2 regions of the Enterococcus hirae ATCC 9790 genome follow, and region 1 is predicted to be linked to the other one. Evidence: a T-box and tRNA genes for the amino acid it is inferred to sense, from the RefSeq annotation. Region 1 holds a T-box; the other holds one or more tRNA genes.

Region 1 (4,622 bases):
CGATGTTAGCCAGTGGCGATTCTCCTGTTCCACTTGGTTTGATATTAGTCGTTTTAGGCAAACGTAATGGCAGCTCTTCTTCTGGTAAAGCTGTGACTGTACCATCTTCCCAATGAATGATCGGAATTGGTTCCCCCCAGTAACGTTGACGTGAGAATAACCAGTCACGTAAACGATAGCTGACCTCTTTTTTCCCACAACTATTTTCTTCTAACCATTCATTCATTTTAGCAATGGCTTCTGCTTTATTCATGCCATTCAAAAATTCAGAGTTGATATGAGGACCATCTTCCGTATAAGCAGCCTCTTCAATATTTCCTCCTTCGATCACGGGAAGAATTTCTAAATCAAAGGTTTTTGCAAATTCATAATCACGTTCATCGTGAGCAGGTACAGCCATGATTGCTCCAGTACCATAAGAAGCTAACACATAGTCAGCGATCCAGATCGGGATCTCTTTTCCATTAACTGGATTGATTGCATAAGCTCCAGTAAAGACACCCGTTTTTTCTTTTGCTAGATCTGTACGTTTCAAATCTGATTTTTTAGCTGTCTCTTCGATGTATGCTTCAACTGCTGCTTTTTGTTCTGGCGTCGTGATTTCTTGCACCAAGTCTAATTCAGGAGCTAAAACAGAGTACGTTGCGCCAAACAGTGTATCTGGTCGTGTGGTAAAAATCGTGTACGTTTTATCTGTTCCAGCAACTTTAAATTCAACATTTGCTCCTACTGAACGACCGATCCAGTTGCGTTGCATTTCTTTGATGCTATCTGGCCAATCTACTAAATCAAGATCATCAAGTAAACGATCTGCGTATGCAGTGATCTTCAGCATCCACTGACGCATTGGTTTGCGGACGACATCGTAGCCGCCACGTTCACTTTTTCCATCGATCACTTCTTCATTAGAGATCACCGTACCAAGTTCAGGTACCCAGTTAACTGCTACTTCTGCTTCATATGCCAAACCTTTTTCGTATAATTTTGTAAAGATCCATTGTGTCCATTTGTAATATTCTGGATCAGTTGTGTTGACTTCACGATTCCAGTCATAACTAAACCCTAAAGAATTGATTTGACGACGAAATGTTTCAATGTTTTTTTGTGTAAATTCAGCTGGATCATTTCCTGTATCTAATGCGTACTGTTCGGCTGGTAGTCCGAACGCATCCCATCCCATCGGATGCAAGACATTGAATCCTTGACTGCGTTTAAAACGAGATAAGATATCTGTTGCTGTATAGCCTTCCGGATGTCCAACATGCAATCCTTGACCTGATGGGTATGGAAACATATCCATCGCATAGAACTTTGGTTTTTCAGGATCATCATGGGTATTGAAGGTATTGTTTTTTGCCCAGTATTTTTGCCATTTCTTTTCGATTTCTTTATGGTTATAACTCATTTTCTATCCCCCTGATCTATTTGTACTTCCACATCAATCTGTCGAAGTTTAGTGAAGTCTAGCCTCACCTTTTTGTTTTTTTCATCTGAAGAAAACAAAAAAGTCCTATAAAAAGATTGCTCTTTTTATAGGACGTAATCTACGTGGTACCACCTAATTTTGCCTTTTCACAAAGGCCTCAAACGTTGTAACGGTCGTCACCGCTCCTACTTACTCTGTTTGTGATTTCAGTAGGCGCAACTCAAAGGCGAGTTCAAAAGCGTCCGTACACATTTCCACCAACCATGTGCTCTCTAAAACTTTCGACTTTTTACTACTTCCTTTTCAGGCGTTGATTTTTATTTACTCAAAAGTGTAGATTCATAGTAACAAATAAATGCTACAAGTTCAAATATTATTTCACACATTTACTGATTTCCTGCCATGTGTCATTACTTATTTTTTGACGATCAACTGTTGTCCCGGATAAATAAAGTTATTCTTGATATTATTCCATTCGATCAATTGATTCATGGTGATTCCATGACTATCGGCAACGCCCCATACTGATTCGCCTGCTTTGACGGTATAGGTTTTTTCATCTGATTTCGCTGGCGTTGATTGTGCAGTGCCTTTTTTAACGATGACTTCTTGTCCTGGATAAATAAAATTGTTTTTGATGTTGTTCCATTCAATCAACTGATCCATCGTAATATGGTGTTTATTGGCAACGCCCCACACCGATTCGCCTGCTTTGACAGTATACTTCGTATCACCCGTTGAAGAAGCCGTTGGAGTTGTAGAAGCTGGCGTTGAAGCTGTTGGTTTGATTGTTGCTGTTGCGCTTGCTTTACTGCTTCCACCTTTGACGATCAATTTCTGTCCTGGATAAATGAAGTTATTCTTAATATTGTTCCATTCAATCAACTGGTTCATGGAAATCCCATTTTTATTTGCAACACCCCATACTGATTCGCCTGCCTTGACAGTATAAGTCGCTTGCCCTGTCGCAGTTGAGCTGGTATTGCTTGATGCGGTGTTCTTGTTATTAGCTGTCGAAGTGGACGCATTACTTGAAGATGAACCACCTTTGACAATCAATTTTTGCCCTGGGTAAATAAAATTATTTTTAATATTGTTCCATTGAATCAGTTGGTTCATGGAAATTCCAAATTTATTCGAAACACTCCAAACCGATTCGCCTGCTTTGACAGTATAAGTACTTCCAGAAGTAGTACTTCCTGTATTTGCCGTATTACTAGATGTATTACCTGTCGATGTATTAGAAGTAGAACCGCTTGCTGAAGAACTACCTTTTGAAACAACCAACTGTTGACCTGGATAAACAAAGTTATTCTTGATGTTATTCCATTCGATCAGTTGGTTCATCGAAATCCCATGATCATTCGCAATTTTCCAAACAGAATCGCCTGATTTAACCGTATATTTTGCACCAGTTGCTTGTCCCGTACTGCCAGACGTATTCGTGTTGCCAGAAGTATTTCCAGAAGAAGCATTATTACCAGTGTTAGTGGTTGAAGAACCTGCAGATTGGCCACCTTTGATCGTTAATTTTTGTCCTGGATAGATAAAATTATTTTTGATATTATTCCATTCGATTAACTGCGCCATCGTGATTCCAAATGAATGAGAGATTCCCCAAACGGAGTCTCCTGATTTGACGGTATAAGTCGTACCAGTCGTAGTTGCAGAACCGCCTGAGTTCCCACTAGTACTTCCAGAATTGGATGTATTTCCCGTATTCCCGCCATTTCCAATCGTTACACCGCCTCCAGCGTTGCCGCTAGCTGGTGTATCGTATTTGGTCAATCCATAGGTTGTAATAATATTGTTTAGTTTTCCAGCATACCCTGGATCAGTTGCATAACGACCTGTCAAACAAGCAGTAGCATCAGTATAAGATTTAGTATTGCTTTTCCAAGTACCTGCATAATAATAGCCATTACCAAAAGAGGTATTTCTTAAAACATAGGCATTGTCATTAAATGACTCTGCAAAAGAAGGGTACTGACGGAAAGGTTCTTTTTTAGATACCCATTTATTGTTAAGATATTCGAGTGTATCCATATAAACAGTTTGACCTTGATAACTTCCTTTAATCCCAAATAGATTATAGTAAGGTGCTTGTGACAAGGCACTACTTCCCCAACCACTTTCGACGACTGCTTGAGCAATCATGACTGAGGCATATAAATCGTTGGCTTGAGCAATTGGTTGTGCATACGTAGCAATCTCAGCAATAAACGCTGCTGTATTGATTCTGGCACCGAATTGTGTGGGGGTTTGATCAGCATCTACTTGTACAGGCTGAATCAATGGCGCTGCCACAGAACAGCCGACCATCGCCGTACCGACAAGTGCAGCACTACGTTTTACTTTACGAAAACGTTTGGTTTCATTTAAACGTCTACGTTCTTTTCTTGCAATGTTTTCCATCTTCTATCCTCCAACTTCTATCTACAATTTCTATACTATTATAATAATTATAACTTCTCTTAATCTTTATTAAAAGTTATTTAAGTGTGTGACTGCTTATTGTAATCAGACTGTAACCTTTCGTAATGTTCAACACTGAGAAAAAAATAGCACCTTTCCCCGCTTGATTTTAACGACTTTTAACAAATAATCGATTTAAACTTTCCCAGTCAAAGTATGTCAGTTATATTACTTGAAAATGTCTAGGAGATTACAAAGTGATTTACAAATAAAATACCTTTTTTATTTTTTGATTAAGTGCTCGATTCTATAAATAATTATGGATATTATTTATAGAGCGAATAATGCTATAATGAGTCATTGTTGAAAAGGAGGATATTTATGAAGCAACGTACAACTTTTCATGTAGCTGGAGCTTGTTTTTTACTGCTCTTTTTAGTCTTAGGCTACATTGTCAAATACCGTATTTCTTTACTGGCGGGATTTGATCAATCAATAACAGAAATGATCCGCGCTCCCTACCCCCATTGGAATGCTTATCAGCTGTTTATGACAAAATTTGGCAATCCACTCACGGTCATCTTAGTCTTCTTGCTGGTTTCATTTTTGTTATGGTGGAAGAAAAAAAGACCTGAAATGATTTGGTTAGCGGTTAATTTTATTGCCATTGCTGGGATCATCAATCCTGTGATCAAACTATTCGTGATGCGCGTTCGCCCAACCCTTGAACACCTTGTGGTAGAGCACAGTTACAGTTTTCCTAGTGGTCATGCAGCTGGTA
Region 2 (4,622 bases), 1.4 Mb from region 1:
ACAAATCTACCTTTTTTGTAATATTTGAAGTAACATATGTAATCGAAAGCGATTTCTTTGTCGTAAAATCAAGCATAATGTCTCTAAAAAGAGTAGCTGTCTAGTTATTAAGAAAAGGTTAATCTCACGTTTTTTTGTAGAAAAAATCTCTCTTTCGTCTCGGATAACGCTTACATGAATATAAATAAAAACAGTCATGAGCATACAAACTAACGCTCATGACTGCTTTATTTATATTAGGAACAGAGGATAATTAAAAAATTATCGTTCTACTCTATTTGTAATAAGTGGAAAGAATTTCAAACAATAAATAGCACAAATTCCTACAATAATATAGATCGCTTTAGCTAGAATTGTCGTAGATCCACCTGCAATAGTAGCAACTAAATCAAATTCTAATAAACCAACCAATAACCAATTTAATCCACCAACGATCAACAATGTTAAAGCAATAATGTCTAAAGTTTTCATTTGTTATTTCTCCTCTCCATATTTGACATACTCTAATTATAAACTAATTTTTATATTAGTACTAAAATACTGCTTAAGCTTATAAAATAAGGTTATAAGCTGGTAATGTCATCTTTATTTATAAGAATACGAGTTTGATGATGAGAAAAAAATGAAATATATAAGTTAAGAAAGAGAAATGTCCAATGGAAAGCAAAAGGATTCAAGAACTGTAAACAAGCGTTACACTATTTAAAAGAATCGATTGAATAAGAGTTCAATTATGGTTCCTAATATTCATCGTTCTCATAATTCTTTTACAGTATAGGTCATAGGTTGTAAATATAAAAAATGATCAAGATGGGCAAAATAGAAGGCATGCAGATAAAACAATACTGATCTCATTGCTTAATCGTAATAAGGAGAAATAATCAAAAAAGCTATCTTATGAAACATAAGAAGGAACTGTCCATAGTAATCATTAGCAGTAAATTAACAGGAAGAGTAAAATAGAAAGAAGAATTTATGCGTAAAATTATCAGAAGTCAGGTCGTTTAGTATAACGAACAGTAAGTTTATTAATAAGACGTGAATAAGAAAACAAAAAAACGTAGAGCACGGAATGCTCTACGACTAGTCATTGATGCAGACGATGGGATTTGAACCCACACGAGCGTACGCTCACAAGACCCTCAATCTTGCATGTCTGCCGTTCCATCACGTCTGCGTATAATAACAATAAATTAATGATAGCGAGTATTTCCGCAGATGTCAAGATGAAAAGGGAGAGAAAAAGTGGAAAAATATGATGGGGAGTTTTCTATCTTAGGAATGAGTGTTGGGCTAATTCTTGGTATTGTATTGAAAGATTTGTCTGCCGGAATTTTTTTGGGCGTTATTTGCGGAATTGCTATGGACTGGGGTGCGAATTTATTCAATGAATATCGACGGAAATGAGTTTGAAAACTAACTAAAATTTCTTATGGTTTTACTTAAAATTGTGGTAAATTTTAGAGGGATAGAGTATGATATTGAAAATAAGTAAAAAAAAAAATACAGAAATTTCTGTTTATTTTGAAATGAGGGATTGGATAGCGTTATGAGAGAATTTGAAAAATCCAATAAACTAGAAGGCGTAAGCTACGACGTACGTGGACCTGTGTTAGAAGAAGCCGAACGTATGCAAGAAGAAGGGATCAGTATTTTGAAGTTAAATACTGGAAATCCTGCCCCCTTTGGATTTGAAGCGCCAAATGAAGTGATACGTGATTTGATTATGAATGCACGAGATTCAGAAGGCTATTCTGATTCTAAAGGCATTTTTTCAGCAAGAAAAGCGATTGAACAATATTGTCAAATCAAAAAGTTCCCCAATGTGACGATCAACGACATTTATACAGGGAATGGAGTCAGCGAACTGATCACAATGTGTATGCAAGGTCTACTTGATAATGGGGATGAGGTTTTAGTTCCGATGCCTGATTATCCATTATGGACGGCTTCAGTATCACTGGCTGGTGGAAAACCTGTTCATTATATATGTGACGAACAAGCAGAATGGTATCCTGATATTGATGACATTAAATCAAAAATAACGAGTAGAACAAAAGCAATCGTGATCATCAACCCAAATAATCCAACTGGAGCATTGTATCCAAAAGAGATTTTAGAGCAAATCGTGGAGATTGCTCGTCAAAATCAATTGATTATTTATTCTGATGAAATTTATGATCGTTTAGTCATGGATGGTTTAGAACATATTCCAATCGCTACCTTGGCACCAGATTTATTTGTCGTGACGTTGAATGGTTTATCTAAATCCCATCGTGTTGCAGGATTTCGTGTTGGCTGGATGGTGTTGAGTGGAGATAAATCACATGTTAAAGGCTATATTGAAGGATTGAACATGCTTTCTTCGATGCGTCTTTGTTCCAATGTATTGTCTCAGCAAATCATTCAGACGGCATTAGGTGGTTATCAAAGTGTGGATGAATTATTATTACCTGATGGGCGTATTTATGAGCAACGAGAATTTATTTACAATGCCATTAATGACATTCCCGGTCTTTCTGCAGTAAAACCTAAAGCAGCGTTTTACATTTTTCCTAAGATTGATACGAAGCGTTTCAATATTTTAGATGACGAAAAGTTTGTTTTAGATTTCCTACATGAACATCATATCTTGCTGGTTCATGGTGGGGGATTTAATTGGCATCAACCGGATCATTTTAGAATCGTTTATTTACCAAAGATGGATGATCTGAAAACGACTGCTGTCAAAATGCGTGAATTTTTATCGACTTACCGACAAAAATAGCCTATCATGGATGTTTTTACTCAAAAGAGCCGAACTCAAGTTTTGGCTCTTTTTGGTGTGAGAGATGAAATAATCACTAGCTAAATCAAAAATAAGGAAGGAAAAAAGTCGGACAAGTTTTTGATAGGACTTTTCTTGATGTTTCTTCTTCCGTAAAGTAAAATATTGGTATAATGCGAATACGCATATTTTGAAGGAGGATGCTTATGGAAACGTTGGTCGCTTCCTTTGGTACAATCATAAAAGAAATTCGAAAAGAACAGAAGATGACACAAAAAATGCTTTCGCAAGATATTTGTTCACAGAGTGTTTTAAGCAGAATTGAAAATAATGAAGAGCTACCAAATGTTGTTGTAATGGCACAAATTTGCCAACGTTTAGGCGTAACGATCGATCATGTCATGCGTTTATCTCATGGGAAAATTCGAGCGGTCTTAAAGAATTTTGAGTTAACAGACTTGTATTTTCAGCAACGAGATTATCGCAAGCTGGAACAAGTGTTAAAATCGCCAGAGGTTACAGAAAATTTGTACGAAGCTGCGGATTTTCAAAAATATTATTATTATTTAGGCGTCTGTGAATTTACATTACGAAAAAATATTACTCAAGCACTTAGTTATTTAAAAGAAGCGCTCTCCTATTCGACGTTAAAAGATCGAACACAAGTGACGGATGTTGAGATCCAGCTAGTCAGTTGCATTGGCAAAATCTATGGCGTAGCTGGCAAAACTGCGGAAGCGAGGTACTATTTAAGTCGTAGTATCCAACTCTTCCAAGAGACGATCCAAGATCGAACCAAAAGTGAGTTTACTCAAATTTTTTATAACTATGGAAGCTTTTTGTTGCACCAAGGAGAAATTGAACTATCTTTAGAACAAGTAAATCAAGGAATACGGTGGGCGCAAGATAAAAATAGTTATTATTACCTTAACGATTTATTTATTTTAAAGAGTTTGATTTATAAAAAGAAAGGTGAAATCAATAAAGCTCTCTTTTATGAAGAATTGGCACAATCAGTTAAAAAATAGCAAAAAGTCTCTAAATGGTGTAGACCATTCTTGACTTATCTCCAAAATAAGAGTACCTTTAGGATAGAAAATCAAAGGAGAGAGAAGAATGAGAACTTTTATCTACGCAGACAAATTCTTTTTGTCATCCGGTGTCAAAAATGCAGGTTATCTTGAAATCACTGATGGTCTTTTTGGGGAGTATACCCAAAACACACCTGAAGGAGAAGTCAATATCATTGATCAAAGCGGAAAATGGATCGCTCCTGGTCTAGTTGATACGCATATTCATGGCTATATGAACCATGATGTGATGGATAATGATGCAGAAGGTGTGAAAGCAATGTCAGAAGGATTGCTTTCTTGTGGAGTAACATCGTTTTTACCAACTACTTTAACATCAAGTAAAGAACGTTTAAAAGATGTAGCTGAAACAATTGGAAAAATGTACCAAGAAGCTCCTGGAGCAAAAATTAAAGGAATCTATTTTGAAGGACCATTCTTTACGGAAGAACATAAAGGGGCGCAAAATCCAAGTTATTTTGGAGACCCTGATCTTGATACTTTCCATGAATGGCAAGAAGCTTCTGGCGGACTGATCAAAAAAATTGCCCTAGCCCCAGAACGAAAAGGCGTTGAAGAGTTTGTCAAACAAGTGACAGATGAAGGCGTGGTTGTTTCATTGGGTCATAGTAATGCGACGATCGATGAAGCACAAAAGGCAGTAGAAGCAGGTGCCAGTGTCTTTGTCCATGCGTATAATGGCATGCGTGGATTAAATCATCGTGAACCTGGAATGGTTGGTGCGCTACTATCGCTAGAACATGTTTTTTCAGAATTGATTTGTG

The links. The T-box of region 1 lies ahead of leuS (leucine--tRNA ligase). A T-box ahead of a tRNA ligase gene usually reads a tRNA of that ligase, here a tRNA-Leu.
Region 2: it has a tRNA-Leu gene. The T-box ahead of leuS (leucine--tRNA ligase) is inferred to sense a tRNA for this amino acid. The anticodon was not compared.

The regions. Positions count from the first base shown of each region.
Region 1 is NC_018081.1:1,148,767-1,153,388, reverse strand. Features, by position in the region: gene leuS (leucine--tRNA ligase) at 1-1,405, opposite strand, end outside; T-box leader at 1,531-1,741, opposite strand; gene EHR_RS05575 (muramidase-2) at 1,841-3,841, opposite strand; gene EHR_RS05570 (phosphatase PAP2 family protein) at 4,223-4,622, shown strand, end outside.
Region 2 is NC_018081.1:2,547,251-2,551,872, reverse strand. Features, by position in the region: gene EHR_RS12115 (DUF378 domain-containing protein) at 262-471, opposite strand; tRNA gene EHR_RS12110 (tRNA-Leu) at 1,095-1,177, opposite strand; gene EHR_RS14315 (hypothetical protein) at 1,246-1,407, shown strand; gene EHR_RS12105 (pyridoxal phosphate-dependent aminotransferase) at 1,550-2,767, shown strand; gene EHR_RS12100 (helix-turn-helix domain-containing protein) at 2,974-3,795, shown strand; gene nagA (N-acetylglucosamine-6-phosphate deacetylase) at 3,884-4,622, shown strand, end outside.